DNA from 4 places in the Mangrovibacter sp. MFB070 genome. Region 1 is predicted to be linked to each of the others. Evidence: predicted binding sites of a transcription regulator. Region 1 holds the regulator's gene; each other region holds the start of a gene.
The links. Region 1 encodes Fur, which represses iron uptake genes when iron is present. Its sites were predicted from a motif close to ATAATAATGAGAACNACTATCAA; they were not measured.
Positions count from the first base shown of each region.

Region 2: DT73_RS14570 (TonB-dependent receptor domain-containing protein) is a predicted target of Fur. The motif match lies at 4,786-4,808, and genes of this name have one in related genera.
Region 3: sufA (Fe-S cluster assembly scaffold SufA) is a predicted target of Fur. The motif match lies at 1,781-1,803, and genes of this name have one in related genera.
Region 4: fhuE (ferric-rhodotorulic acid/ferric-coprogen receptor FhuE) is a predicted target of Fur. The motif match lies at 4,318-4,340, and genes of this name have one in related genera.

Region 1 is NZ_JJMI01000025.1:148,110-155,894, reverse strand. It holds gene DT73_RS12905 (beta-N-acetylhexosaminidase) at 1-2,281, shown strand, start outside; gene fur (ferric iron uptake transcriptional regulator) at 2,414-2,863, opposite strand; gene fldA (flavodoxin FldA) at 3,149-3,679, opposite strand; gene ybfE (LexA regulated protein) at 3,836-4,126, opposite strand; gene ybfF (esterase) at 4,258-5,034, opposite strand; gene seqA (replication initiation negative regulator SeqA) at 5,220-5,771, shown strand; gene pgm (phosphoglucomutase (alpha-D-glucose-1,6-bisphosphate-dependent)) at 5,796-7,439, shown strand; gene kdpE (two-component system response regulator KdpE) at 7,698-7,785, opposite strand, start outside.
Region 2 is NZ_JJMI01000025.1:507,345-515,129, reverse strand. It holds gene DT73_RS14585 (iron ABC transporter permease) at 1-303, opposite strand, end outside; gene DT73_RS14580 (hemin ABC transporter substrate-binding protein) at 336-1,154, opposite strand; gene DT73_RS14575 (hemin-degrading factor) at 1,151-2,206, opposite strand; gene DT73_RS14570 (TonB-dependent receptor domain-containing protein) at 2,299-4,671, opposite strand; gene hutX (heme utilization cystosolic carrier protein HutX) at 4,962-5,450, opposite strand; gene hutW (heme anaerobic degradation radical SAM methyltransferase ChuW/HutW) at 5,447-6,799, opposite strand; gene DT73_RS14555 (DUF2543 family protein) at 7,154-7,399, opposite strand; gene DT73_RS14550 (LysR family transcriptional regulator) at 7,548-7,785, opposite strand, start outside.
Region 3 is NZ_JJMI01000022.1:512,393-520,177, forward strand. It holds gene menI (1,4-dihydroxy-2-naphthoyl-CoA hydrolase) at 1-268, shown strand, start outside; gene DT73_RS11670 (hypothetical protein) at 473-1,099, opposite strand; gene sufA (Fe-S cluster assembly scaffold SufA) at 1,839-2,216, shown strand; gene sufB (Fe-S cluster assembly protein SufB) at 2,219-3,694, shown strand; gene sufC (Fe-S cluster assembly ATPase SufC) at 3,718-4,464, shown strand; gene sufD (Fe-S cluster assembly protein SufD) at 4,439-5,722, shown strand; gene sufS (cysteine desulfurase SufS) at 5,719-6,939, shown strand; gene sufE (cysteine desulfuration protein SufE) at 6,966-7,382, shown strand.
Region 4 is NZ_JJMI01000022.1:261,842-269,626, reverse strand. It holds gene DT73_RS10520 (nitronate monooxygenase family protein) at 1-1,039, shown strand, start outside; gene kch (voltage-gated potassium channel protein) at 1,036-2,214, opposite strand; gene DT73_RS10510 (hypothetical protein) at 2,291-2,473, shown strand; gene DT73_RS10505 (methyl-accepting chemotaxis protein) at 2,501-4,078, shown strand; gene fhuE (ferric-rhodotorulic acid/ferric-coprogen receptor FhuE) at 4,430-6,625, shown strand; gene DT73_RS10495 (LacI family DNA-binding transcriptional regulator) at 6,830-7,785, opposite strand, start outside.

The DNA of each region.
Region 1 (7,785 bases):
ATCTGTTGATATTCCCATTGTGAATGAATACTGGCAGTTATTTATGACCGATGTCATCCCGCGTTGGTATGTCACCGCTCCCGGCGCACAACCTCAGGTTATCGCCAGTACCGATACCGAGGATTTAACTCAGTTCGTGGCACCAATTGGTGACAACTGGAAACGCACACCGGATGACAACAACATTTTAATGACGGCTGATACCCGTTTTGAAAAAAACAGTGATGTATCACGGCTTGCTGCACAGTCTCTGCGTGGTGCCATTATTCCAACCCCCAAACAGATTAAAGTGCATAAGAAAGATGCTGTTCTGAGTAATGGCGTGGCACTCGACCTGGCTGTTTTGTTGCGGCCATCTGCTGAGGTGATTGAGGCGCGCTTTAAGCAGTTGGGTATCAAAACCGGCAGTGGTTACCCGGTGCGCACATCGATTGCACCGAAAACCTTTACTGGCGACGATGCCCGTAGCGGTGCCTACCGGCTTACTATTAAAGAAGGTGAAGCGGTGGTCACCGGGTTTGATCAAACTGGGGTCTTTTATGGATTACAGTCAATTTTATCGCTGGTGCCGGTAAGTGGTGCGAAAACGATTGCAACTCTGGATGCCAGTGATGCACCGCGCTTTGATTACCGCGGCATGTTCATTGATGTTGGGCGTAATTTCCACTCTAAAGCTGCTATTTTACGCGCGCTTGATCAAATGGCAGCTTATAAGCTGAATAAATTCCACTTTCATCTGAGCGATGATGAGGGCTGGCGTATTGAAATCCCCGGCTTGCCGGAACTGACTGAAGTGGGCGGGAAGCGTTGCCATGATTTAACTGAAAGACAGTGTTTGTTACCACAATTAGGATCAGGCCCGGACAGTAACAATAATGGCAGCGGTTATTTTACTCGGGCGGATTACATTGAAATACTCAAATACGCTAAAGCCCGCCATATTGAGGTGATTCCGGAAATTGATATGCCAGCGCATGCCCGGGCTGCTGTAGTGTCAATGGAAGCACGTTATGACAGGCTGATGAAAGAGGGTAAGCCTGATGCAGCGAATGAATACCGTTTGCTCGACCCGACCGATACATCGCGTACCACGACGGTTCAGTTCTATGACAAGGCCAGTTATCTGAACCCGTGCCTGGATTCATCTCGCCGCTTTGTTGATAAAGTAATGAGTGAAATTCTCCAGATGCATAAAGAAGCCGGTTTGCCGCTGGCAACCTGGCATTTTGGCGCAGATGAAGCGAAAAATATCTACCTGGGGGCCGGGTACACGGATAAAGCCAGCCCGGAGGCAGGAAAAGGGCAGGTGGATATGAGCCAGCAAGATAAACCCTGGGCGAAATCCGAAGTGTGCCAGGCGCTGGTGGCATCTGGCGCAGTTGAAGATATGGCGCATTTGCCAAGCTGGTTTGCGGTAGAAGTGAGTAAACTGGTTGATGCCCATGGCATTGAGAAAATGCAGGCCTGGCAAGATGGCCTGAGAGATGCGTCAGGCGCGTCGGCCTTTGCAACTAAACGCACCGGGATTAACTCCTGGGATACCCTGTACTGGGGTGGTTCAGATGCGGTGAGTGACTGGGCCAATAAAGGCTATGAAGTCACGATTTCCAACCCGGATTATGTTTACTTTGACTTCCCGTATGAAGTAGACCCAATGGAGCCGGGCTATTACTGGGGAACCCGGTTTACCGATGAACGTAAAGTGTTTAGCTTCGCACCAGATAACTTGCCGCAAAATGCAGAAACTTCGGTAGACCGTGATGGCAATGCGTTCAGTGCCGGTTCGGCGAAGTTATGGCCCGGGGCTCATGGTTTGTCGGCGCAAGTCTGGAGTGAAGTTGTTCGCACTGACGAAGAAATGGAATACCGTTTATTCCCGCGTATTATTTCAGTAGCGGAGCGTGCCTGGCACAAGGCTTCCTGGGAACAGGACTGGCAGCCCGGGCGGGAGTATAAAGGCGGAGAAACCCACTATGTCGATACGGCTGCTTTGGCAAAAGACTGGCAGCGGTTTGCCAATGTGTTAGGCCAGCGTGAGTTGGCGAAACTGGATGCCGCCGGTATTGCCTGGCGTGTTCCGGTACCTGGTGCCCGGATTGTTGACGGGAAACTGGCCACTAATGTCAGCCTGCCAGGGCTCAGGGTTGAATACTCCGTTGATGGCGGGGAGCAGTGGCAGGTTTGGCGGGATGACGCCCGGCCGGTTGTCAGTGGTAACGTACAGGTGCGTGCTGTGAGCCCGGATGGCAACCGAACCAGCAGGGTGGTGATTGTTGAGTGACACGGGTTTGCTTGCGGGGCAGGAGTGCCCTGCAAGCGGCGCGGCATAAGGCCAAAACAGATAAAAAAAAGCCAGGTTCTAAACCTGGCTTTTTTTTGGGGTCACATTGCACCGGCTTACGGGTACACCCGATTATTTGGTGCCTTCGTGCGCATTTTCATCATCACGGCAATCGCCTTCAGCACAATGACCATAAAGGTACAGGCTGTGGTTTGTCAGGCGGATACCATGGCTGGAAGCAATTTCACGCTGGCGAGCTTCAATCGAATCATCGCTGAACTCGATAACTTTACCGCAGTCAAGGCAAATCAGGTGGTCATGATGGTGCTGCTGCGTGAGTTCGAAAACGGATTTACCACCTTCGAAGTTATGGCGTGTAACGATTCCGGCGTCATCAAATTGGTTGAGCACGCGATACACGGTAGCAAGACCAATCTCCTCTCCCATGTCAATCAGTCGCTTGTATAAATCTTCCGCGCTGACATGGTGATTGTCCGGCTCCTGCAACACTTCCAGGATTTTTAACCGGGGAAGCGTGACTTTCAGGCCTGCCTTCTTTAATGCGGTGTTGTTGTCAGTCATGCGGAATATGTCCTGTTGCTTGCAAAGTGCCCGTGAATGGGCGTACGACGTAATACGCTAAAGTTAATGCGTCTCATTATAGGTTTGACACTCCCTAAAGAAAACCGCAAGTCTCCAGCAAAATTGAAAAATAATAATCTGACAGCACTGGCAAATTTACCAAAAATACATGCTGTCAACTGGATCATTGTACAGCGCTAACGCGAAAAAGTTAAAAAAATGTAGCAATTATTTTTATCGGTTTTACCTATCAATCCGGCGCAATATAATTGCGCCGGTGAACTATCAGGCATTAATAATGCTATCGAGCTGCATTTCTTCGGAAACTTGCTTAACCCATTTTTCAACACGTTCAGCTGTCAGCTCAGGCTGACGGTCTTCATCGATAGCCAGGCCGACAAAATGGTCGTCATCCGCCAAACCTTTCGACGCTTCAAAATGATACCCGGCAGTTGGCCAGTGACCGACGATAACCGCACCACGTGGTTCGACGATGTCGCGCATTGTGCCGAGTGCGTCACAAAAATATTCGGCGTAATCTTCCTGATCACCACAACCGAACAGGGCTACCAATTTACCCGTAAAATCAATTTCTTCCAGTGTAGGGAAAAAATCATCCCAGTCACACTGTGCTTCACCGTAATACCAGGTTGGGATACCAAGCAGCAGAATATCGAAGGCTTCAATGTCTTCTTTGCTGCTCTTGGCTATGTCGTGCACTTCAGCAACATCTTTACCAAGCTGTTTTTGAATGATTTTTGCAATGTTTTCAGTGTTGCCGGTGTCGCTGCCGAAAAAAATGCCTACGATCGCCATGAGTTTAATAACCTCTTGAAACTTAATGTTATGGTGGCGTGAGTTTGTCCACAGATAAGGCAATGATAGCAGAACAGCTTCCAGTGCGGAAACAGCTATCATTACCGGGTGCACACACTGCTACATGAAAAGGAAAAACTGCCGGGAATGCGTGGATTATATATGACCTGGTTTTGTGTTATCTAACTGAGCCATCAGCATCTCTTCAATAAGTTCGCTACGGCTCATGTTTCGCACCTGCGCCAGCTCATTCAGCGCATCTACCGCATCGGCATTCAGTTTTAATTCCACACGCTTAAGCCCACGAACCTTATCGCGTTTAAGCTGGTTGCGTTTGTTAATACGCAATTGTTCGTGACGTGACAGTGGATTTGTTTTCGGGCGACCCGGACGGCGTTCATCCGCGAACAGATCTAATGTCGTACGGTCCGTTTGTTCTTTTGCCATGATTAGAATAGTGAGGAAAACAGGTGGCTTGAGCAACGTGCTCGGGCGCATTACAGCGCGCCATGATACATCAGGCTACATGACGCGCCAACGCGAAAGCCACATTTGCCAGCCAGTCGGCGGCTTTTTAATCAGTTTTCGTCCGAAGGGCTAAGAAAACGGCGAATCGCGCGAATGACTGCCTCTGGTTTTTCTGCATGAACCCAATGACCTGCACCTGCAACGACCCAGGCTTTGGCACAGGGGAATTGAGCAAGCAGTGTTTCACGATACTGTTCCTGAATATAAGGCGACAGCCCGCCGCTGATAAAGAGTGCCGGATGCGGCCATGGTGTGACGGTTTCCCATCCAACAATATTGCTGTATTGCGCTTTGAGTACCGGGACATTAAAACGCCACTCGCCATTAACAAAGGATTTCAGCAAAAACTGAATAACCCCTTCTTCATCGAGGATGTTGCGCATGATTGCCGCTGCATCCTGCCGGGTAGTTACACCGGCTGCATTAACGGCGTCTATAGCGGCAAAAATAGTATCATGGCGGCGAACGTGATAATCGACGGGGGCAATATCAATAGCGACCAGTTTTTCAACCCGTCCCGGTGCCTGTTGTGTCACCGCCATTGCGGTTTTGCCACCCATTGAATGGCCGATGAATATCGCCCGGTCTATGTGCTGTTCGTCCAGCGTGTCCAGTACATCCTGCGCCATGGCAGGCCAGGTCATAGTGTCACTGCGTGCAGACAGGCCGTGGTTGCGTAAGTCTATTTGCAGTACGTCGTGGTCCTTAACCAGGTCCCTTGCCAGAACGCCTAAATTATCCAGCGTACCGAATAATCCATGGATGAGCACAACCGGTGGATTGTTAGTCATTTGTTGAGCAGATTGCAGGCGAGCGTGTAATTTCATAGAAAACTTCTTTTTTTCGCTGTCTCAGGAATAGGGTATTATGTTGGCTATTCTGCCATCCGGCTGCAAGGGTTACAGTTAATTCTGACTTTTGACACCATCCCGGGTTGATGCTATTCGCCATTGGGTTTTGACTCTATAATCCCAATGATTTGTATTCAGAAAAGATATGTAACTGGATTAAAATGAAAACGATTGAAGTTGATGACGAGCTGTATCGCTACATCGCGAGCCACACACTGCATATTGGTGAAAGCGCGTCAGACATTTTGCGGCGTATGCTGAAACTCTCTTCTGGTCAGCAATCTGTTGCGCTGTCCTCTTCTACAGTTTCAACAAACAGCAGTGTTCCTGTTCCCCGTACTGAAAAAGCGCCAGAAAAACCGAAAGATAAAGTACGGGCAATGCGTGAATTACTCCTGTCAGATGAATATGCAGAGCAAAAGAAAGCGGTTAACCGCTTTATGCTGGTGCTTTCAACGCTCTACTCCCTGGATTCTTCCACATTTGCTCAGGCTACGGAGTCCTTACACGGGCGCACCCGGGTGTATTTCGCTATTAATGAGCAAACCTTATTGAAGAATGGTAATCAGACTAAACCTAAGCAAGTTCCCGATACCCCATATTGGGTGATCACGAATACCAATACGGGCCGCAAACGTAGCATGGTCGAGCATATTATGCAGTCGATGCAGTTCCCGGCAGAGTTGATTGAAAAGGTTTGCGGCACCATTTAACGCTTGTGACAAAAAGGACCAGCAATGGCTAACCATCCTCGAGCAGGGCAACCTGCGCAGCAGAGTGATTTGATTAATGTCGCTCAACTGACCGCTCAGTATTATGTACTGAAACCTGAGTCAGGTAATCCAGAGCACGCGGTGAAGTTTGGTACGTCAGGCCACCGGGGTAGTGCCGGTCGCCATAGTTTCAATGAAAGCCATATTCTTGCCATCGCTCAGGCGATTGCCGAGAACCGTGCCCAGAATGGTATTACCGGGCCATGTTATGTCGGTAAAGATACCCATGCGCTTTCTGAGCCGGCATTTATTTCTGTTCTGGAAGTGCTGGCTGCCAATGGTGTGGATGTGATTGTTCAGCAGGATAACGGTTTCACGCCGACGCCTGCTGTTTCCAATGCGATTCTGGTTCATAACAAGCAGGGTGGTCCGCTGGCTGATGGTATTGTTATTACGCCATCGCATAACCCACCAGAAGATGGTGGTATCAAATATAATCCGCCTAATGGTGGCCCGGCAGACACCGGTGTAACAAAAGTTATTGAAGAACGTGCCAATGCGTTAATGGCAGCCGGCCTTGCGGGTATTAAGCGTGTGTCGCTTGATGACGCGCTGGCTGGTGGGCATGTTCAGGAAGTCGACCTTGTTCAGGCGTACATTGAAGGCCTGGCCGATATCATTGATATGGCTGCCATTCAAAAAGCGGGGCTGAAACTGGGTGTGGATCCGCTCGGCGGTTCCGGTATTGAATACTGGAAGCGCATTGCAGATCATTACAAGCTGGATCTGACGCTGGTTAATGACCAGGTTGATCAAACGTTCCGCTTTATGCACCTGGATAAAGACGGTGTGATCCGCATGGACTGTTCTTCTGAATGCGCCATGGCAGGTCTGCTGGCTCTGCGTGATAAATTTGACCTGGCATTTGCGAATGACCCGGATTATGACCGTCACGGTATTGTTACCCCGGTTGGGTTAATGAATCCAAACCATTATCTTGCTGTCGCCATTAATTATTTATTCCAGCATCGCCCGCAATGGGGCAGTGATGTTGCTGTGGGTAAAACCCTGGTTTCTTCAGCCATGATTGACCGGGTAGTGGATGCCCTGGGCCGTAAGCTGGTGGAAGTGCCGGTTGGGTTCAAATGGTTTGTTGATGGCCTGTTTGATGGCAGTTTTGGCTTTGGTGGGGAAGAGAGTGCCGGGGCATCGTTCCTGCGTTTTGATGGTACGCCATGGTCAACTGATAAAGACGGGATCATCATGTGCCTGCTGGCCGCGGAAATTACAGCTGTGACCGGTAAAAACCCGCAGCAACATTATGATGAGCTGGCTGCACGTTTCGGCGCACCGAGCTATAACCGCCTGCAGGCGTCTGCAACTTCTGCACAAAAAGCGGCGTTGTCTCGTTTGTCACCGGAAATGGTCAGCGCCAGTACCCTTGCCGGAGATGAAATCACCGCCCGTGTGACTACAGCTCCCGGCAATGGCGCAGCTATTGGCGGCCTGAAAGTCATGACCAAAAACGGTTGGTTTGCCGCGCGTCCGTCTGGTACGGAAGATGCTTATAAAATTTACTGTGAAAGTTTCCTGGGCGCGGAGCACCGTAAACAGATAGAAACCGAAGCCGTGGAAATTGTGAGTGCAGTACTGAGCAGTGCTAAATAATGCCAGGAAGAAAGAGAAACAGCCGGTTGCTGTTTCCTGAATGAGTCAAAAAGAGCGCCAGTGGCGCTCAGATTGATGAAAAAGAAGGAAAAAACGTGGTTTTTCCTTCTTTTTAGTTAGCAGCCGAAAATCAATGAATTGATTTTCCTGGTTTTTTATTGGGTGGCACACCCTCTTGTTCTGTGCGGACATGAGGTTTGTCATCAGACTTAAAGAGCGCCAGTGGCGCTCTTTTTTTATGGCTGGTTCAGTATTGGGTTAATTCAGCATAAAACGGTAACCAATACCGGTTTCAGTTAACAGATGGCGTGGGCGTGCGGGGTCAGTTTCCAGTTTTTGGCGCAAA
Region 2 (7,785 bases), 360 kb from region 1:
TGCTATCCAGGCAGGAACGGGCAGGGGTAAAACCAGCCAGCAGGCAACAGCGAGCGCGCTACCGCTGCTAATTCCCAACAACCCCGGGTCGGCCAACGGGTTGCGAAATAACCCCTGCATCACGCAGCCAGAGGCGGCCAGTGCTGCACCAAGGAGTAAAGCCATAAGCACTCGCGGAAGGCGCACGGTCAGCCATATTTGGCGCAGAGCCCCAGCGCCTGGTTGCCATAACTGCCTTAAGGGTAATGACATTGCACCCTGCGTGGTGGCAAACAGTGTCAGCCCCACCAGCAGCAATACCATTCCCCACAATGCCCAGGCCACAGCCCGTTGGTTCACGGGAGTTGCTCCGCTTTATGGCGCAACGCCAGCAGTGCCTGCGGGGTACGCAGGCTGAAACCGAGTAGTGCCATATCATCGACGAACAGAACTTGTTTATTACGCCCTGCGGGGGTTTCCGCCAGACCCGGGAGTTTCCACAAACCGGCTTCACCCCCCAGGCTTTTCAGGCCATCAGCGGAAATAACAATTAAGTCTGGTTTGCTGGCAATAATCCCTTCCTGAGACAAACCACGGTAGTGGGTGAAACCCTGCATGGCATTTTGCAGGCCAGCGGCACGAATGGCGCTGTCTGCCGCAGTTTCCTGCCCTGCGACCTGGGTTCCCATACCTCCGTGGCTCAATAAAAACAGTACCCGTTTGTTTAGCGGAGCTGTGGGCAGCGCGGCAATTTCAGCAGCCAGATGCTGGCGTAATTTTTCGCCCGGAGCGGTTTTCCCCAGTGCGGCGGCTACCACAGCAATTTTCTGGTCGATAGCAGACAGTGTGTTATCGCCGGGAACAGTGACGACCCTGACATGGTTTTCCGCGACGGTATTCAAGACCGATGATGGTTGTGCCTGGCTTCCTGCCAGCACCAGCGTTGGGTGAAGTGACAAAATACCTTCGGTATTCAACTGCCGGACATAACCGACATCCGGCAGTTTGTTCGCCGCCCCAGGCCAGGTGCTGGTGGTATCTCGCCCAACCAGTTCAGCCTGCGCACCCAGTGCCCAGGCTATTTCGGTAATGTCTCCGCCCAGCGTAATCACCCGGGGAGTGGCAGATAACACCCAAAAAGGCACAACCATCAATAACAACAGATATTTTTTCATACCACAGTTCCTGCCTTGCACAGTGCGTCCACTTGCTCACGCCACAGCGCCTGTTCTGGTTCCCCCTCACTGCGCTGACCATACAACTGCGCGATTTGTGTGCCATCTTCAGCAAACAGCTCCAGACTGGTGACATGCCCATCCGCGGTGGGTTTGCGCGTAACCCAGCTTTCTGCAATTGCGGCATTATCCAGGTGTAGCGTGAAGCGTTCATTGAAGATGTTGAACCAGCCTTTCATCGGTGCCAGCTTTTCGAGTTTCCCGGTGAAAATTTGCACGCACCCGCGGTTACCGACAAAAATCATAATTTCGTTCCCTTGCTGTAAAACGGTTTCCAGCAAAGCAGGCAGGGCAGTATTGCTGACCTGGCAGGCGAGATCATTTCCCACCAGACGAAAAGCCTGCTGGCGTGAAACCCGGTGTTTTTTCAGCAGGCCAAAGAACTGATGCACATCTGTGAGCGCACGCCATTCCTGGTCCACCGCCACGCCATCGGCTTGTTGTGCGTACTGTGCGGTTTCTGCTGCGCTGATGGTCAACGCCATGGGTTCCGGTGCTGTAAAACGGGCTACCAGTGCGCTCCATTCCACCATGCGGGTTTGTGCCGTGGCCCAGACTTTTAAAATGGCATCGCCCTGTGCATCAAAAAATTGAATACTCTGGCGTACCCCGTGCGGCCCCTGTTCACGCAGGAGGAAAACACTGGCCCAGTGGTTCAAAAACAGGCGTAAATCCAGGGCGCGTGGGTTAAGCACTAAACCGGCATGCTCACCGATACGCTGGTTGGTAAAACTGCCCAGTTGCTCGTGAACGGCCCAGGTATTGCGGCAAATACATTTTGTTTCACCAACGGTTTCCAGCGCTGCGATGATATCGGCGATTTCACCACACAGGCGCACGGCATCGTGCCCCACACGGGCACAGGCGAGTTCAGCTTCGCTGACAGACAGCGTACTGGCGATATCCCGGGCGTATTTCCCCGGCTCATGGCTTTTTATTGCCTGATATTCCTGCCAGATGGCAGCGAAATCGGGTGTCAGTAATGCAGGCATATTTTTGTTCTCTGTGTGAAAGTAAACACCCCCGGCAGCGATACCGGGGGGCAGGATCCCCTGCGAATAAAGTTGAAATAATGGTGATGGAATTAGAAATCCACGTTCACGCCCAATTGCCAGGTACGCCCGGGCATCACGGCTAATGCTTTGTCGTAAGCATCCTGTGCGGTTGATTCCTCAATGGTTCTGCTGCTCAGGTAATCCCAGTATTTACGGTCTGTGATGTTATAGACCCCGCCACGGATTTTGACGTGCTCTGCCACTTTCCACCACGCGGTCCAGTCAAGCAGGCCATAACCCGGCACCCGCATATATTCGCTGCTGGCGCTGGTAATCGCTGAGCCGGTGTTGGTGTAAGACTCCCGGTTGGTGGCCGTTGCGCGTTTGCCTTTCACAAAAGTGGCTGTAAGGGCTGTACCGTAACGTTTTGCCGGGTCGTCCCATGCCACACCAATCACTGCTTTCATTGGCGCTACGCTGTCCAGGTCTACATATTTGTCGCCCAGGTAGCTGGATTTGGATTTCCCTTCGGTGTAACCCAGTGCCAGCGTGGTGCTCAGGCCATCCACTTGCTCAAACCAGGTGCCATAGTTAATTTTTGCGCTAATTTCCCCGCCCCATATATAAGCTTTATCGCGGTTCTCAGCCTGGTAAATGGTATAGATGTTGGACGGTACATTAGTGAATTTGGCTGCATTACCTGAGCGGGTGTAACGGGTATAAGCGATAAAGTTTTTATAGCTGTTATAGAACATGGCAGTATGCAGAGTGACGCCTTCAGTCACTTCGCCTTTCAGGCCCAGTTCGAAGTTATTACTGGTTTCAGTTTTTAAATCAGTATTCCCCACCAGTGCATATTGCTGGCTGCCTGCGTAGCTGGAACCCATATTCCATGAGCCGTACAACTGGCTGGCGTTCGGGAACTCAGCACCTCGTTTATATTGCAGGTAAGTCATCAGGCGCGGAGTGATGTCGTACTGGAATGTCAGTGACGGCAGTAACTGGGTGTCTGAGTTTTTGCCATATAAAGCAGCCACTTCTGATTCATCCAGCACTGTGCTGTTGCTGGTCAGGCTGGAGAGGTTTTCTGGCTTGATTGACTGATGAACCACGCGCACGCCAGGAATAATGGCAAAATGGTGCCCGTCTGGAGTGAAGTTGATTTGATCCTGCATGAACGCGCCCAGCGTGTAGCTACGGCTGTCGGCTTCAGGTTGCATTATCTCACTGTAAACACTGGGCAACGGATTCTGGCTGAACGGGCGTTTGGTTTGCGTGGTGCTGGCATTAAATCCGGCACTCAGGTCGTGGCGGCCAATGGTTTTTGCCAGCGCGTTCTGGATCCCCCATGTGTCGGTATCATAGTTGGAATTTACCGTCTCCATGGTGGCGGTGACACTGTCTGGCATGTAAGTGTTGTCATGGGCTTCAGTGTGCTGGTAATAAACTTTGGTGGACATGCTGTCCAGCCAGTCATTCATTGGTGTCCAGTCATCTTTCAGGCTGAGGCCCCAACGGCGAGTTTCGCTGGTCTGGGCTGCGGTGCCAATCACGGAACTGCCACTGCTGTTCCAGGCATCGTAGTGGGTATGATTGGTTTTATGGTAGTAATCCAGCGTACCGGTAAATTTGTGCTGGTCGTTAGGTTGCCAAATTCCCGATGCCATCATGGCATCGGAATACCAGTTAGCCGGGTAAGCACTGAGTGTTCCGCTGTTATTGCGTGTTTCTTGCCCATCGCGGCGGCTGTAAACAAACACGCCACGCAGGTTGTCATCCCCTGCGGCGCTGGTTATCCCGTTGTGCCAGCTCCGGTCTGCTGAGTCATAATCACTTTGGTAACCGAAATAGGTTTCTTTGCCAGGATGCAGGTAATCATCTGCGGATTTTGGCCGGAAGGAGACATTTCCACCAATTGAGGTATTCGCCTGGTCGGTTGCTGTTGCTCCGGATTCAATATCGACACTGCCGTACATGTAAGGGTCGATATAGTCGCGGCCAATGCCAAAGGTATTCAGCCCGGCGCGGCTAACATAACTGCGCCCGGTGGCATCAGGTTGGGGGATCCCGTCCACATCGATACCAACACGGTTACTCTCCAGACCCCGAATGTTGTAGCCAGTATAGCCGCCGCGGTCGAAACCGCTTTTACCATTACCGGAACCACCACTGGCACCTGTTGCGCTGATTAAGGGTTCATAGCGCATTACAGAGCCAAAGTCATTTGCGCCTTTATTCTGCAATTCCTGAGCACTGACGGAATGAGTGCTGCCCGCTTTTTGCGCCGGCGCGGGAGCGGTTACTACCATTTTTTCAGCGGTATCTTGTTTTGTCTCTGTGGCGTTGGTTGTAGCTGTACCGGTGTCTGCTGCCAGAACAGAGGTGTGGTACAGCGCTGCGAGTAGCGATGTCGCCAGCATGCTTTTCCGGAAACTGTGCGGAAAAAATTGCGATTTATACATAATGTTTTGTAAGCCTTAGCATTTATTAGTATCCGGCTCACGCCTTCCTTCCAGTAACCCCGCCAATGGGTAAGGGCCAGTCTGAATATTCGCGCGTATTGTTATTTTTTGTGAATGATAATAATTATGATTATCATATGCAATACAGTAATTGGATTATTCTCATTGCGGTTGGTTGCATCGTGGTGCTGTGGGAGCTTCGGTGGAAAAGACTTACATAACAGAGCAGTACCCGGCTACAGTGAGTGTCGTCGGGTACTATTGAACAACAGAAATGTGGTTTTCAGGTTTCAGGCATTCAGTGCCTGGGCCAGGGCCCGAAAGGCATTGAGCTGGGCGGGTAATAGCTGTTTGTGCTCGTCCCGGCCAATAAAGATTTTGAACATCGCGTTTCCCGTACTATTGAGAAACAGGATTGAGGCTGTATCCATACCCATAAAACGGCGTTCAATAAAGGCTATGTGGTGGCAATTATCAGCCCGAATATGCCCTGAAACACCTTGTTTGCCGCGCAGGTTAAAATACCCCTGGCGGTGAAATCCTGAAGGCAGAACCCCTGAAAATTCAAGAATAACATCTTCGGTATGTACCAGCAGGGTAACGGTGCCCCATTCACCAGCTTGTGACCAGATATTATCAAAATGGCTGCCTGGTACGATAACCGCGCCGGGAAGATGGCTGATAACCTCCCTGAGCGATGTGTTGTACTGGCTGGCAATGGACTCCAGTGTGCCTTCTGGCTGAGTTGCCAGAAACTGCGTTAATGTATTGAGACTCATAAACCACTCCGTGCGGGTTGTTCATTGGCTGTTGTTTGGGTATTTAACTGTGGGAGGAGAGCCTGTAGTGCTTGCAGGATATTGCTTGCCCAAAAACGCCCTTCGTTTGTGAGCCGGATGCAGGTTGAGGCATCCTGCGTTAGCCCGGCGAGATGCCACTGTTGTAATAATGGTGCCAGTTCACTGGCGTGAGCCGTCAGTTCTGGCAGCGGGATACGTGCGGTTTCTACTGCAGCCTGGAGCTGATGCCGCCATTGGTAACTGGCTTCCATTGGGCGCATCATCACCATGACTGGCTTTGCGTGGGCTGCAACCATGCCATGCCAGGCATCCAGATTGCGCTGGTTCATCCATGACCAGCCGTTCACCGAGCCACCCGCCCCGGCACCAAATGCCAGACAATCTGCGCCCTGTTTTATCAGCAGGTTGTAGATATTGCGCTCCCGGGGAGTGCCTGCCCAGTGGCTGTTGCTGATACAGCGCCAGCCAGCCTGTTGCATAAAATCACAACCCTGCAGGTAACGGTCGCGTCGCTCTGCAGGTGATGCTACCTGAGTGCGCCCATTGGCAACTGCTTTGCCCAGCGGGGTATCGGCAAACAGGTTAAGCGCATAGAGGTCAACACCATCCAGCCCGATATCCCGGGCTATAGCCAGGTCTTGCCCCCAGTTATCAGCATCCTGCCCGGGCAGGCCGAACATTAAGTCACAGACAATAGCGGCCTTATCCCGGCGAACAAGGTTTTCCATAAAGGCAACGGCTTCCGGGCCACTGGCAGTACGAGCCATTTTTTTGCGAATTTTACTGTTAAAAGACTGAATCCCAATGGAAAAACGGTTTGCACCGGCATCCAGACAAGCGTCTATTCGATTATCATCGAAATTCAGTACCCGCCCTTCAATGGTAATTTCACAATCTGGTGCCAGCGGTAACCGCTCACGCAGGGTGGTAATGATACGTGCCAGATCACCCGCAGCCAGTGCAGAAGGTGTGCCTCCTCCAAAGTAAACGCCATGAACAGGTGCCGACTGACACAATGCGCTGTCTGCATCCTGCTCAATTTCCTGCAATAAGCGCTCGGTGTAGTGCGCACAGAGCTGTTCATTGTAACGGTTCTGGTAAAAACCACAGAAGGTACAGTGTGTTGCACAGAAAGGAATATGCTGATAAACCAGCCGCTTACGTGGCGGTGCAGGGTGGTTTATCAGGCGTTGCCAGCTTTCATGTACTTTCTCTTTGGCGACCGGTGCAGAACCGCGCCAGGGCATGGTTGCACTCCGGTCTTCAAATGGTTGCCCGCCTGCCCGGGCAAACCAGGGGGTAAGATCCAGAACTGAGTTATTTTTCAACATATTGATATTTCATCTTTTTGCTATGTGTTCATTTGCAAAAGAATAAATGCAAATGATAATCAATTGTATTTATAAGAATGGTGGCGCAGGATGTCCAGCGTCAGAAAGAGAATTGCGGTGGGTTGTTGATAAATATCAAATCCTGTTGCACTGCACAGCCATGGATGCAGCGACAAGCAGAAGTAGAAGTAACGCAGCCCGGATGAGTTGGACGTGTGTGAATTCGTTATCTGGCTATGTGGTACTTTCCCAGGCCAGATAAAGAATTAATAGGGTTTTGTGGCTGGCTCTTTGGCCTGAACAGGATAACTGCACAGGGGGGATAGCCTGTGCAGCATGTTTTATAGTTTGTTATTCATTACCCCATTGGTTGAGGAAATTGGCAATTTCATCAATACGTTGTGCATTAATACCGGCTTCGGTTGCCATGTCTGCCTGAGCCTGTTCGCTAATTTCTTCGTTATTCATTAAACGGGTAATCAGCAACTGGAAATAGTGCGCCAGCGCGTCGCGTTCAGCCTCGCTGACTGCCTGTTCAGTTTCTGTCGAATACTCATCTGTGATGTCATAAAACTTGAGCGGAATGGCCTGGTTCATTGGTTGTCCCCGGAGGTTAAGTTTGTGCCTGTGGGCAGGTTTAGTACATTGCTGTGATAATACCATTTGTGCCCGGCTTTCTGGCACAAATTGCGTAAACCTGCATTGGTTGGTGGTACTGGCTACCTGCCTGCCACGGCGAGTGATTTCACTCGTGGCCGTTTAATATTTGTAGCAGCGTTTGCCGTGCGTGCGCCAGGCGTGGTTTGCGTAATGCACTGGGTAGCCAGATCAGGCTATAGCGAATCTCTGTGTTACTGACTGGCGCCAGCAATTGGCAGAGTTTCCCTTGTGAAATCTCGGCGCGGCATAAAAAGCCGGGCATGGCTGTCCAGCCGAAACCTTTGCACAGCAGAGTGCGTTGCCCGCGTAAATCTTTTCCCACT
Region 3 (7,785 bases), on a different contig from region 1:
ACCTTTTGGGTTACTGCATGGTGGGGCATCCGTTGTGCTTGCTGAAACCCTTGGTTCAGTAGCCGGGTACTTGTGTACGGAAGGGGAGCACAAAGTCGTGGGGCTTGAAGTTAACGCCAACCATTTGCGAGCAGTCACTCATGGAGATGTTACAGGGCGCTGCCAGGCGGTACATCTGGGAGGGCGGCACCAGGTCTGGCAAATTGATATCTATAACGATAAAAAACAGCACTGCTGTACTGCTCGCCTGACAACTGCAGTCGTCTGATAATACCCGCTGTTTACTTAACTGCACCTGGTGTGAAAACGTTCACCGGGTGCAGTTTTTGCTTGCCAGTAGAGGGTTATGGTTCATTGATAATGCACGGGAAGAATACGGATTGCCTGAAAAAGGCCATGTGTCAGATCAAGTCGCGACTAATACATATGAACACCCGCATTGTAAATCATCCCACCTATAAATCGCTGTCCCCTAAGCCATGTCCTTCACCTTTTTCAAAAAATCCCCAATCGCTGCCTCAATAACAGGCACACTAAGAGCCTCAGCATCAACAACCATCCGTAGCCCATGCCCATAAGCGTACCCCGGCAGCAACTGATAACCACAACCAACCTCCGGTGGTTCATCTTGCGCTATTTCCCGTTCGCGCTTCTCAATAAACTGCCAAAATGTCAGCCCGCCAAAAATCGCATAGGCCCGTTCTTTTCGGTGCACCAAAGTATGGCTAACGATTTTACCTTTGTTATTCATATTGGGTGTTGTTTCACATCGCGCCTCTTCTTCTTGTTCCTGCTGACTGAGCATCGCCCAGGCTTCATTGAATGCGCGATCGTGCACAATATTCTGAAACATCAACTTAGTCGTGATGATTTCAGCATTCCAGAGGTCGGCAGGATTGCGGCCGACGAAATAGATGTCACTCCATGCCCAAATAGAGTCAGGGTTATCTTTGTAGTGTTGGATATCGCAATCATCATAGAACATCCCGCCACAGCGATAACGTTCACGGTAGATAAGGTTTTTAAGCTCAATGACTTTTTTACGGCGCTGACGACGAGAAAGGGAAATGAAAGGGCGGTGTTTGTTGAAAGGCGGCATGGAAACTCCTTAACCGGCAACGCTAATGCGGCTGGAAGTAGTCCAGCCGGAAAGAATAGCAAAAGCCGAAGTCGGGGAACAGTCCGGGGGGAAGAAATACCTGAGTTTAGTGGCCATTGATTTTCAACCAGATCAGACGGCTAAATCACCTTGTGGTGTAATCATTAGCAATCCATGATCAATTCAGGGCTAAGGTAGTGTTCAGTGAACGGATGTACCTGGATTACTGGGAAGATTCAGTAGAGTGAAGAGCGCTCTGGTGACGGATTACTACGCAGATATGGTAAGTAAGGTAGCCTGATGAAAATGCCAGCTAGTATGCGCCTGTTGGGGCGCTGCGGGTATCAGTACAGGCGCATTTGAAACCCTTCCAGCTTATGCCAGAGAATATTTATTTAGCCTGATCTTGCAGGCGTTACGATGCCACTGCCACGAAGAACCTGATTTAACGCTAACTTTCTGTTTTGACAATACTTTGAAAAAATATTGCATAAATAGGTATTGCCTATACATGTTTTATTTCCCCCATACTGATGCCTTTCTGTAAGCAAAAAAAACTTGAGTATCAATCAATTAAAAAACGTGACTGACATCAGGTAGTACGTTTTTTGAGCGTCTATGCTTATTAAAAAGCACCAAAAAATGATAACCCGGCAATACCCCTGGCATTTCAGGGTTGAAGTGATAATACGTATCATTAACATTAGCTTTACAGGCTAAAGATAAGTTGAGGTGATACATGGCAACAGACTCCGGTTTATTCGACCCTGCAGAGATGAACTGGCAGGGCATAACACTGACAAATGCTGCAGCGCAACAGATAGTGCACTTAGTTGAAGTGACCCCCGGTCTTCAGGGGTTGCGGCTTGGTATCAAAGTATCGGGTTGTGCGGGTTTTGCTTATGTACTGTCCGAGGTAATGGCTCCACCACCAGACTGCCTGCTGTGTGAGCATGGCAGCGCCAGACTCTGGGTTGAACTGGCAGCCTTGCCTGTTATCGATGGTACCCATGTGGATTATGTGCGTGAAGGCCTGAATCAGGTGTTTAAATTTCACAACCCAAAAGCACGGCATGAATGTGGATGTGGCGAAAGCTTTGGGGTTGAAGCGGAGTAATTATGGCACGAGACACACAAGCAACAGGCTACTGGCAAGGGAAACTGAATTACAAGGAAGGTTTTTTTACACAGTTGCCAACCGATGAGCTGGGCAAAGGCCTGAGCGAAGAGGTAGTCAGGGCGATTTCAGCGCGTCGTAATGAACCTGACTGGATGCTGGAATTTCGCCTTAATGCCTTTCGTGCCTGGCAGAAAATGGAAGAGCCGCACTGGCTGAAAGCCCATTATGACAAACTGAATTACCAGGATTTCAGTTATTACTCAGCCCCGTCTTGCGGGCACTGCGATGATAACTGTGCCTCCCAGCCGGGGGCTGTTCAGCAGGCCAGTGGTGAGAATTTTCTGACTGAGGAAGTTGAAGCTGCGTTTAACCAGTTGGGTGTTCCGGTGCGTGAAGGCCAGGCGGTGGCGGTTGACGCCATTTTTGATTCGGTGTCTGTAGCCACCACTTACCGTGAAACGCTGGCAGAGCAGGGCATCATCTTCTGCTCTTTTGGTGATGCCATCGCGCACTACCCGGAGCTGGTAAAACAGTACCTGGGAACGGTGGTTCCGGCCAATGATAACTTCTTTGCGGCACTCAATGCGGCAGTCGCTTCCGATGGCACATTTATATATATACCCAAAGGTGTGCGTTGCCCAATGGAGCTCTCCACCTATTTCCGCATTAATGCGGAAAAGACCGGGCAATTTGAGCGAACTATTCTGGTTGCCGATGAAGGCAGTTATGTCAGCTATATCGAAGGTTGCTCTGCGCCAGTTCGCGAAAGTTACCAGCTGCATGCGGCTGTGGTGGAAGTCATTATTCTCAAAGACGCTGAAGTGAAATATTCCACGGTACAAAACTGGTTTCCCGGGGACAACAATACCGGTGGCATCCTGAATTTTGTTACCAAGCGTGCATTGTGCGAAGGCCAAAACAGCAAAATGTCATGGACCCAGTCAGAGACGGGCTCGGCCATCACCTGGAAATACCCCAGTTGCATTCTTAAAGGCGACAATGCCATTGGTGAATTTTTCTCTGTGGCCCTGACCAGCGGGCACCAACAGGCGGATACCGGTACCAAAATGATCCACATCGGGAAAAATACCCGTTCGACCATTATTTCAAAAGGTATTTCCGCCGGGCAGAGCCAGAACAGTTATCGGGGGCTGGTGAAAATCATGCCTACAGCCACTAACGCCCGTAATTACACCCAATGCGACTCCATGCTGATTGGCCCTGATTGTGGCGCACATACCTTCCCTTATGTGGAGTGCCGCAATAACAGTGCACAACTTGAGCACGAAGCGACGACATCACGCATTGGCGAAGATCAGTTGTTTTACTGTCTCCAAAGAGGGATTAGCGAAGATGATGCTATCTCAATGATTGTGAATGGTTTTTGTAAGGATGTGTTCTCCGAGTTGCCTCTCGAGTTTGCCGTCGAAGCACAAAAATTACTGGCTATCAGCCTTGAACACAGCGTTGGCTAAAACTCAAGGGTAAGGAAAAAAGTATGTTGCAAATTAAAGATCTCCACGTGAGCGCAGAAGGGAAAGCGATTCTGCAAGGGCTGAGTTTGTCCATCAGACCTGGGGAAGTCCATGCCATTATGGGCCCGAATGGTTCGGGCAAGAGTACCTTGTCAGCCACTCTCGCCGGGCGTGAGGATTATGAAGTTACTGAAGGAAGCGTCCTGTTTAAAGGAAAGGATTTATTAGCTCTGTCACCGGAGGATCGCGCCGGAGAAGGGGTCTTTATGGCTTTTCAGTACCCGGTTGAGATCCCGGGGGTGAGTAACCAGTTCTTCCTGCAAACTGCGCTGAATGCTGTCAGAGAATACCGCGGGCAGGATAAGCTGGATCGTTTTGATTTCCAGGATTTACTGGAAGAAAAAATTCAGCAACTGGGCATGCCGGAAGATTTGCTGACTCGCCCGGTAAATGTCGGTTTTTCCGGGGGGGAGAAAAAACGTAACGATATTCTGCAAATGGCCGTTCTTGCACCGAGTTTATGTATCCTCGATGAGACTGACTCCGGGCTGGATATTGATGCGCTGAAAATTGTCGCGGCAGGTGTTAATGCACTGCGTGACGGGCAACGTGCCTTCATTATTGTTACCCATTACCAACGGATCCTGGACTACATCCAGCCAGATAAAGTGCATGTGCTCTACCAGGGGCGCATTGTTAAATCTGGCGATTTTAGTCTGGTAAAACAACTGGAGGAGCAGGGTTATGGCTGGCTTAGCGAAGGGAAATAATCCACTGCAACAGTGGCACCATTTATTCGCCGCCAGTGATAACAGTAAAAACGGCGAAGCACAGGCGCACATGCAACAGTTATTGCGAGAAGGGTTGCCAGACCGCAAGCAGGAAAACTGGAAATACACCTCACTGGACGCGCTGTCACGTTATGTATTCGTGCCACCAGAAACAGCTCTGCCCGGGCGTGATGTTCGTGACGGCCTGGCATTACCCATGGATGCCATATGTGTGGTACTGGTGAATGGCCGTTACTCGCCGGAATTAAGTGATGACCCAACAGCCTGTGGCTTCAGAGTACAGTGGCAAAACCATCCGGGAGGCGTGCCTGATGCGATACAACCAGAAATTTTCCTGCACCTGACGGAAAGTATGGCCCCGGGTGTTTTGTACATAGACGTTCCACCAGAACGGGTTACTGACAAACCACTGGTGTTGATGAATATCAGCACGAGCAGTGGTAATGACCATAGCGCTCTGCCAGCCAGCCATACGCGTTGTCACCTTACGTTGGGGCGCAACAGCAAGGCCACGGTAATTGAATACTATGCCAGTCAACATACCCAGGCGCATTTCACGGGAGCACGCCTGAGCATCGTTGCCGGTGAAAACAGTGAACTGCACCACGTTAAACTGGGGTTTGAAAACCCACAGGCCTGCCACTTTGCCCACAATGACCTGTGGGTGAACCAGGACTGCCGCGTATTCAGCAATAGTTATCTGTTAGGCGGGCAATTAGTGCGCCATCACACCAGTGGGCGCATTGACGGAGAAAATGCCACGGTGCGGATAAACAGCCTGGCATTACCGGTGGGGCGTGAAGTGTGCGATTCCCGTAGCTGGCTTGCCCATAACAAAGGCTATGGCAACAGCCGGCAATTGCATAAAACAATCGTTCAGGATACTGGTCGGGCGGTGTTTAACGGTCTGATTACGGTCGCACCCCATGCAATCAAAACCGACGGGCAAATGACCAACAACAATTTATTACTTGGTCGTCTGGCTGAAGTGGATACCAAACCACAATTAGAAATTTATGCCGATGATGTGAAATGCAGCCATGGCGCCACGGTCGGGCGCATAGATGACGAGCAATTGTTTTACCTGCAAGCCCGGGGAATAAGCCGGTCAGCAGCACGGCGCATGATAATTTATGCGTTTGCTGCTGAACTGACCGACGCCATCACCGATGAATCACTGCATGGCACAGTGCTTGAGCGCATTGGGTTGCGGCTGCCGGAAGAGGGGCAATTATGAATGAACAAATAGCGCAGGCCCGGTCCGATTTTCCTGTACTGGCGCAGAGGGTGAATGACAAACCACTGGTGTATCTCGACAGTGCGGCAAGTGCACAGAAACCGCAGTTTGTCATAGAAGCTCAGGCCGACTTTGAGCGGCACCACTATGCGGCAGTACATCGGGGCATACATACGCTGAGTGCAGAGGCCACGTCGCGCGTAGAGGCCGTACGCCAGCAGGTTGTTGATTTTATCCACGCTCAAACCCCCAGTGAAATTGTATTCACCAGCGGAACCACCGAAGGGATTAACCTCGTGGCAAACAGTTGGGGCAACCAGCATGTGAGGGCTGGCGACAATATCATCATTAGTGAGATGGAGCACCACGCTAATATTGTGCCCTGGCAAATGCTCTGTGAGCGCACAGGCGCCTCTGTGCGCGTTATTCCCCTTAATAGTGATGGAACCCTTCAGATTGACGCGCTGGACACGCTTATCGACAGCAGAACGCGCCTGCTGGCTGTTGCTCAGGTTTCAAATGTGCTGGGCACTATTGCACCACTTGAAGCCCTGATAGCCAAAGCAAAACAGGCGGGAGTGGTTGTTCTGGTTGATGGTGCACAAGGGGCGGTTCATGGCCCGGTAGACGTTCAGTCAATGGGGTGTGATTTTTACGTGTTTTCCGGCCATAAGCTGTACGGGCCATCGGGCACCGGGGTGTTATATGGGCGGGCTGATATTCTGGAATCTATGCCACCCTGGTCTGGTGGTGGGGCAATGATTGAATCTGTAAGCCTTACGGAGGGAACCCAGTATGCCTGTCCGCCGTGGCGCTTTGAAGCCGGAACGCCCAATATTACCGGAATTATTGGTCTGGGTGCGGCAATAGAGTATGTCACCCGCCTGGGTATGGGGGTTATCCATGACTGGGAAGCTGAGCTTATCCGCTATGCCATGGAAATGCTGCAAACAGTGCCCGGTCTGCACATCTATGGCCCGGCTGACCGGGAAGGGGTCATTGCCTTCAATCTGGGGGCGCACCATGCTTACGATGTCGGCAGTTTTCTGGATAGCTACGGTATTGCCGTGCGTACCGGCCACCACTGTGCCATGCCGCTGATGTCCCATTACCAGGTACCGGCAATGTGCCGGGCATCGTTTGCGCTGTATAACACACGTGAAGAAGTGGATACGCTGGTTACATCCCTTCACCGTATTCAGCAATTGCTGGGCTGAGCAAGAAGCGCTAATGGAGGCATTGAGTGGCTGTATTACCGGACAAAGACAAACTGGTTAAAAATTTTTCCCGGTGCGCCAACCGTGAAGAGAAGTACCTGTACATGATTGAACTGGGCCAGCGGCTTGATGCCCTGGCTCCTGAGATGCACAGCAAAGACAACCTGATTTCAGGCTGCCAGAGCCAGGTATGGCTGGTTCTGGAGGTTACCGGGGGCAATTTAGTGCGCTTCAGTGGTGACAGTGACGCTGCTCTGGTTAAAGGGCTACTGGCTATCGTTTTTTCCCTTTACCAGGGGATGACGCCAGAACAGGTGGCGGTATTTGATGTCCGCCCCTGGTTTGAGCGGCTCGATATGGCACGCCAGCTCACTCCATCCCGGACACAAGGGCTGGAAGCCATGATTCGTGCGGTCAGAATAAAAGCCGGGCAGTTAAAGTAGCCGGGTATGAGTCGTGTTTACCTGCCTTAATAAAAATTAAAATACAGAACAGTCTTAATTTAAACAGACTGTCCTGTTGTCTGATTTTTTATTCCTAAAAATTTGGCACAACACCTGGCGCTAAAACTTTTTTAAATAACTCCGGCTTCAGGTAACAACAATACCTGGCGTATTAATACAAAAGTTTTATGTAAAAATAACTGCTGTAAATATTGACAGTGAAACTGACCGGCCTGTTAAAAAAGTGGGGCCGGAAGCGTTTGTCAGTACTTTTGCCTGGGGGAACTCAGGTTCAGGTGCCGTGGGGCAATGGCAGAAATTATTGCGCTTACAGCTGGTGGTATGGAGCCGGGAAACTTAAAGGGAAGTCACACAGAGGACACATGGGAAACAGCGGGAAGAA
Region 4 (7,785 bases), on a different contig from region 1:
TATCCAGGCACCGATGGCTGGTGTGTCCACACCAGAGCTGGCTGCCGCAGTCAGTAATAGTGGTGCGCTGGGTTCGATTAGTGTTGGTGCAGCAACAGCACCACAGGCCCGGGAGATGATATACCAAACTCAGGCCCTGACCACGGCACCTTTTAATGTGAACGTGTTTTGCCACCCACCAGCCACGCGCAACCCAGCTAAAGAGCAGGCGTGGATAAAGCAGTTCAGCAATATGTTTCACAGCTTTGGCAGCGCTGCCCCTACCGCACTGGACGAAATTTACGCCACCTTTTGCCACAACAGCGCAATGTTGCAGGTATTGCTGGATACCCGGCCTGCAGTGGTAAGTTTCCATTTTGGCCTGCCAGAACCAGAAGCCATTCAGGCACTCAAGACCGCAGGCTGTTTAACACTCGCCAGCGCTACATCACCTGATGAAGCCAGGTTAATTGCCGCTGCAGGTGTGGATTTTATTATTGCCCAGGGGTTTGAAGCCGGTGGGCACCGTGGCGCATTTCTGGCCACAGAGGCAGATGCCCGGTTAAGCACTTCTGAGTTATTGCTACTGTTGCAGAAGGCAACCCCGCTGCCCGTGATTTGCGCCGGAGGCATTATGAACGGCACGGATATTGCGCGAGTCATGCAACAGGGCGCTGCAGGTGTACAGATGGGCACAGCGTTTATTCTCTGCCCGGAATCCGCTGCCAATACCGCTTACCGTGGAGCCCTTAGCCTGGCAAAACCCGGTGAAACATGCATGACATCAGCTATTTCAGGCCGCCCGGCACGCAGCCTGAATAACGCATTCTGCAAGGCTACTCGTATGATTTTGCCTGAAAACATTCCGGATTACCCGGTTGCCTACTCTCTGGGTAAAGCACTGGCAGCGGCTGCGCAGTCAGCTGGCGAGGCGGGTTTTGGTGCTCAGTGGGCCGGAACCGGCGCACACCGGGCCCGTAAAGAAAGTGCAGCCCGGCTGGTTGAAATACTCGCCCAGGAGTGGCGGCACTCATCAGCCAGAATTGAGACGCATCACTAATGGTTTTCGTGGAACAACAGTTGCATCAGATCCTGGTTTGTCATCTTTTCGCCACTGAGCCTGGCAAGCAGCATCTCGCTTGCCAGCGTTTGCAGGGAAAAAACAATATCCGGCTGAACACGTTTAATCTTGTTCAGGTTTTTATCTGAGTTAACCAGAGCAATAATTTTGGTTTCTGGTGAAACCACTTCTTTGGCAGCCAGAACAATAAACGCATTATCGGAGTCATCATCCCGCAGAACCAGAATATTTCTGGCTTTATTCGCACCCGCATTAAGCAATGTCTGGTTCGCTGAAGGGTCATCGACAATTATGTCTGCCTCGGCCGGGTATTCATGAGAAATGCCTGGTGGGACGATGACCGTCACAGTTTCATTACGCTGCTTTAAGCCCGCATAAACACTCATTGCCAGCGGGCTGGCTCCCACAATAATGATATGATTTTTACGCATAGCGTGTGAAATTCGTCCTTTTATCATACGGTTAAGGTTGCCACCTATCACCGGGCCAATAATTGCACTGACTGACGTCGCAAAAACAGTAATCCCCATAATGATGATGGATACAGTAAAAAAGCGCGCCGTACTGGTGACCGGAATAATATCGCCATACCCCACTGTCGACATGCTGACCGTCGAAAAATAGAGCGCCTGAGCAAACTCAGTAATAGGCGGGTGAAATTGCGCCCCAAGGTAAAGTGAACCAAACAGGGCATAAGTGAGTAATGACGCGAAACTGATAAGTGCGAATAAGGTGCCTGCGGCAAGGCTTGAATGGCTGAAATCCCGCCAGAAATAGAGCAAGCACAGGGTGTCGATAAGGGCCAGATAGCCAATACGCAAATTGCCAGCGGTAAGCCAAAAGTTGAATAGTGCCACCACGACCAACAGTAGCAGCGCGAAAGTCCACGCCACCCTTGCCCGCAAAAACAACCCAATGCTCATCAGCACAATTGCACTACCCAGAACCACCTGAGGCAGCCTTAACAGGCCAAAAGTGGAAATGGCGTCTTTCCAGCCAGTGAAATGTTCCATATCTGCCGGCAAAGTGCTCCACACCTGCATCAGCACCGGGTGCAGAAAAATTCCCCCGATAAACAGAGTCAGCAAACTCAACCAGTAGTGTGGCTTTAACCACCCCAAGAAAAACCTGAATTTATTCAACTGAAATTTCATACCGTTAGTTCTTACTAAACCCTGTTAACCAGTGTAGCGAGCTTCACACACTCTGGCCGGGCATTTCAGATGATTAGTGTTAAAAAAACTTTCACTGGCACAAACCCGGTTACGCACTGGCCTTTCCCAGGCTAAAAAACTTCAGCAACCGCCTGTACAAAATTTTCCCCGGTTTATTGACCTGAAGGCAACCCGGTCTACTAACAAATCCCCTTCTCTGGCCGATAACCATTATGAAGTGACACTTCTTACCCCATAATGTGCTTAATTACTAAAGGAATAGCTCATGACTGTTCGACGCTTTTCTCTTATCACCTTCACTGTTTTTCTGATTATTTACCTTTGCAGTAGCGGTACAACCGCCTGGTCCCTGACAGGCAGCAATGAGTCGCTGGATAAAGTGAACAAAGAAATCCGCGTGGTGCTGTCCATTATCGACCCAATTAACCATAGCCGGACTATGCGCGTTAAAGCCATGGAAGCCATGGATTACGCCGCAAAAGGCGATATGGCTGGCTCTGGCAACTCGCTCAATCAGGCAAGCGTTGTACTGGGCAAAGCCGACAACGCCTTTAAGCAGTATATGGATGCACCCAAATATGCCGGTGAAGAGGCCCTGACCGAAGCTTACCGCGCAGCATGGGAAACATACCGCACCCAGGCTTTACTGCCCCTGCTGGATGCAGCAAAACAAAATGACGCGCAGGCGGTAAGAGACCTGGTTACCACAAAGGTGCCAGCACTTGACCGCCAGTTTGAAATAAGCCTGGATAAACTACTGGCATTTCATGAAAGCTACGCACGTGAACTCAACCAACAGGCACAGCATCACTTTACTGGCAGCCTGGTCACTATTGCGGTTTTTGCCCTGGTTTTCATCGCACTGATTGCCGCCAGTATGGTGTTACTTAACCGACGGGTTCTGTCTCCTTTGGAGCAGGCGAAGTCGTTGTGTGACAACATTGCCCGGGGCCAGTTGAGCATGACTATTACGTCAAGCGCCCATGATGAAATTGGCGCTATGATGCGTTCTCTTGAAAAAATGCGCCTGTCTCTGGTCAGTATTATTTCCCGGGTACGGGAATCCAGCCAAATGGTCGGTTATGCGGCTGAAGAAATTGCAGCAGGCAATGAAGACTTATCTGCCCGCACAGAAGAGCAGGCGGCCTCTTTAGGTGAAACAGCAGCCAGTATGGAGCAGCTCACCTCCACGATTAAGCAAACCTCGGATAACACAGCCCAAACCAGCCACCTTGCCAGTGAAATGCAGGCTTCCGCTACGGAAGGCAATACGGTAATGGGCGAGGTTGTCAGCTCAATGAACGTCATTGAAGAAAGCTCAGGGAAAATAGTCAGCATCATCAGTATTATCGAAAGCATTGCCTTTCAGACCAATATACTGGCGCTGAATGCGGCCGTTGAAGCAGCCAGAGCAGGAGAACAAGGCCGCGGTTTCGCTGTGGTGGCAACCGAAGTTCGTAACCTTGCTCAGCGCTCTTCCACCGCAGCAAAAGAAATTAAAGAGTTGATTGAGCAATCTGCCGCACAAATCACTCATGGCAGCGTTCTGGTGAAAAAAACCGGTGAAAGCATGCAACGCGTTATTGGGTCAGTAAGCCAGGTTACCACCCTGATGTCCGAGATTGCGCTCTCTTCCGGCGAGCAAAGCCGTGGCATTGAACAGATCAACCAGGCTGTCGCACAAATGGACACCGTCACCCAGCAGAATGCTGCACTGGTTGAGCAGGCTTCTGCTGCTGCGCAGTCACTTAAAGACCAGTCACATGTTCTGAATGAAGCCGTCTCAGTATTCCTGCTTGGCGACCAAATACAGGAGCCTCACTTATTGTTAGCTGGCCAGTAATCATCGGGCTGCTATCGCTCCGGGATCTTCTTTCCTCACCAGTCCAGGTAGGTGAGTAATAGCAGCTTATTCATCCCAATGCGGGTCTGGAGCAGACCCGCAACAGCGAAGCCCATGGCACACCCGAATCAGGCTTAACGTTCAGCACAGCAACATTCCGGCGAAAAACTCCCTCCTGTCTGTAAATAAAAACTTTTCTTGAAACCCAGTTTCACATGTGGTTACATCCATAACCGCTAATAGTTATTCTTCTCATTATTATTTACATAATTGATTTTCTGCCCGCCGCAATATATCGGTGAGGCGAGCTTTGGGCGGAATTTAACAACTTATTGTTCTAAGGGGATATTCATGTTCGCACTTCCATTCAGGAAGGAACCGCTGTTGCACAAAGGCTACTACTCACTCCTGGCAACCAGTATTTCTCTGGCGCTGATGCCCATGGCTGGCCTTGCGGCTACAACAGACAAAACAGAAGACACAGTGATTGTTGAAGGCACTACATCCACCAGTAATTCCGCGGCACAAAGCCAGGATTACAGCGTGCCAGCCACCTCTGTTGGCACCAAAATGACGTTGATCCAGCGAGATATTCCCCAGTCTGTCAGCATCATCAGCCAGCAACGCATGGAAGACCAGCAACTGGAAAGCCTGGGTGATGTAATGGAAAACACCACAGGGATTAGTAAAAGCACTACCGACTCAGACCGCAGCCTGTATTATTCGCGTGGTTTTCAAATTGATAACTACATGATTGATGGCATTCCCACCTATTTTGAATCCCAGTGGAACCTGGGAGACGCCCTGGCCGATACCGCCCTGTATGAACGCGTTGAAGTGGTGCGCGGCGCAACCGGGCTGATGACCGGCACCGGCAACCCTTCTGCGGCTATCAACATGGTTCGCAAACACGCCACCAGCCGCACCTTCACCGGCAACCTTTCCGCCGAATATGGCAGTTGGAATAAACAACGCTACGTTGCCGATTTGCAGGGCCCGGTAACAGAAAGTGGTAATGTGCGCGCCAGGCTGATTGCCGGTTACCAGGATAACGACTCATGGCTGGACCGCTACAACAACAAAAAAACCTTTTTCTCCGGCATTATTGATGCAGACCTGAGTGACACGACTTCGCTATCCGCTGGCTATGAATACCAGCGCATTGACGTGAACAGCCCCACCTGGAACGGCCTGCCATGGTGGAACAGTGATGGCAGCACACGCCACTATGACCGCTCACACAGTACCGCGCCAGACTGGGCGTATAACGACAAAGAATTCAATAAGTTCTTTATTACGTTAAAACAACGCTTTGCAGACACCTGGGAAGCCACCCTGAACGCCACCCATTCACAAACTAAATTCGACAGCAAAATGATGTACCTGGATGCTGTCGTCAATAAAGATACTGGCCAGTTGATTGGGCCTTATGGCAGTTATGGCGCAGGCTATGACTATGTGGGTGGTACCGGCTGGAACTCCGGCACACGCAAAATGGATGCACTGGATCTCTATTCTCAGGGGACGTACGACTTGTTTGGACGCCAGCATAACCTGATGTTTGGTGGCAGCTACAGCAAACAAACCAACCGCTACCTGAATACCTGGGCCAATATTTTCCCGGATGAGTTTGGCAGCTTTTATGATTACGATGGAAACTTCCCGGAAACCCAGTGGGGGCAGCAAACTGTAGCCCAGGACGATACCACTCACATGAAGTCCCTGTATGCCGCTACGCGTATTTCACTGGCCGACCCGCTACACCTGATCCTGGGCGCGCGTTATACCAACTGGCGAATTGATACTCTGAGCTACAGTATGGAGAAAAACCATACCACGCCTTATGCCGGGCTTATCTTCGATATCAATGACAACTGGTCTGCTTACGCCAGCTATACCTCGATTTTCCAACCGCAAGATTACCGTGACAGCAGCGGGAAATATTTGTCGCCCGTTACCGGCAATGACTATGAAATTGGCCTGAAATCAGACTGGATGAACAGCCGCCTGACCACCACCCTGTCGGTGTTCAGAATTGAACAGGATAACGTGGCGGAAAGCACCGGGCAGTTGATTTCTGGCTCAACAGATTCAGCTTACCGCGGCGTAAACGGTACGGTAAGTAAAGGTGTGGAATTCGAACTAAATGGCGCACTGACAGACAACTGGCAGATGACCTTTGGTGCAACGCGTTATGTTGCCGATGACAACGAAGGCAACGCCGTTAACCCTAACCTGCCGCGCACTTCAGTGAAACTGTTTACCCGCTACCGCCTGCCTGCCATGCCGAAACTGACCGTTGGCGGTGGTGTTAACTGGCAGGACCGGACCTATAAAGATGTGTCCACCGCTTACGGCACATGGCGTGCTGAGCAAGGCAGTTATGCCGTGGTGAATTTATTCAGCCGCTACCAGGTTACCCAAAACCTGGCGGTACAGGCCAATATTAATAACCTGTTCGATAAAACCTATGATGAAAACCTGAATGGTTCCGTGGTGTACGGTGAACCGCGTAACTTCAGTGTTTCGGCAAATTACCGGTTTTAAGCATAACGGCAACCAAAATATTCCCGCCAGCAGGTCACATTGCGGCGGGTAAAAGCTTAGCTTGCCGAATTAACTGATTCGCCCGGAACAACGGCAATTCCGGGCGATGTTACCCCTTCACCAGCGCACCGGCGCACCGGCGCGTGCGGAAAAGTCTTTCACACCATGCCGGCTAATGCGATCAACAGATACCTGTTGACCTCCTCACGCAGATTCCCGCTCAACCAGGTGAAAACCGATATCAATAATCGGTGCGTTACAAGGCTGCTGTTCAATACGCTCGGCCAGAAGAGACGCCGCCTGCAGCCCAATAGCGCGCCGGTCTACACTAATGGTGGTAATTGTGGGCCGGTTGCTGGCTGCAAAATCCAGGTCGCCAAACCCGATGACGGCCAAATCCTGAGGCACTCGCATACCCCGGCTTTCCGCCTCCATGATTGCGCCCTGTGCCAGAGTGTCTGAACTGCACACAATGACATCAAAGGTTCCTTCTCCAAGCAATTGCGACAACCCGGAACGCCCCAGCGCCAGTGAGGCCGGAAGCGGGACATCCACCTGGGGCAGGCCCTTGCTGATACAACTGGCAAATACATCACACAGGCCTTGTTTACGCTGTGCTGCACGGCTGTCTGACGTCCAAAGTAACCCTGGGCGACGATACCCTTTGCGAAGCAGATATTGCGCGGTTGCCTGCCCTACTCGCTCATGGGAAAACCCCACCAGCATATCCAACGGTGTTGGCGTTAGATCCCAAATTTCCACCACAGGGACAGCGGCATTAAGAATCACTTTCTTGAGTTCAGTTGTATGGTGAATACCGGTAAGAACCACGCCGTCTGGGCGGCGGGAAAGCAACGTCGCAACCAGCTCGGCTTCAGTTTGTTCGGTATACCCTGCCACGCACAGCAACATATGGTAGCCCCGCCGCGCCAGCTCATCACTCAAAGCCTGGATGGTATCCACGAACATATTGTTGTTGATTTGAGGCACCACTACTGCCACCAGTTTACTGCGCCGTGATGCCAGCCCACCGGCCATAGCATTGGGAATGTAACCTGTGGCACGAACAGCAAGCATCACTTTCTCAACTGTTTTTGGGCGCACCAACTGTGGGGTATTCAACGCCCTGCTCACCGTCATTGGCGACAACCCGGCATTGC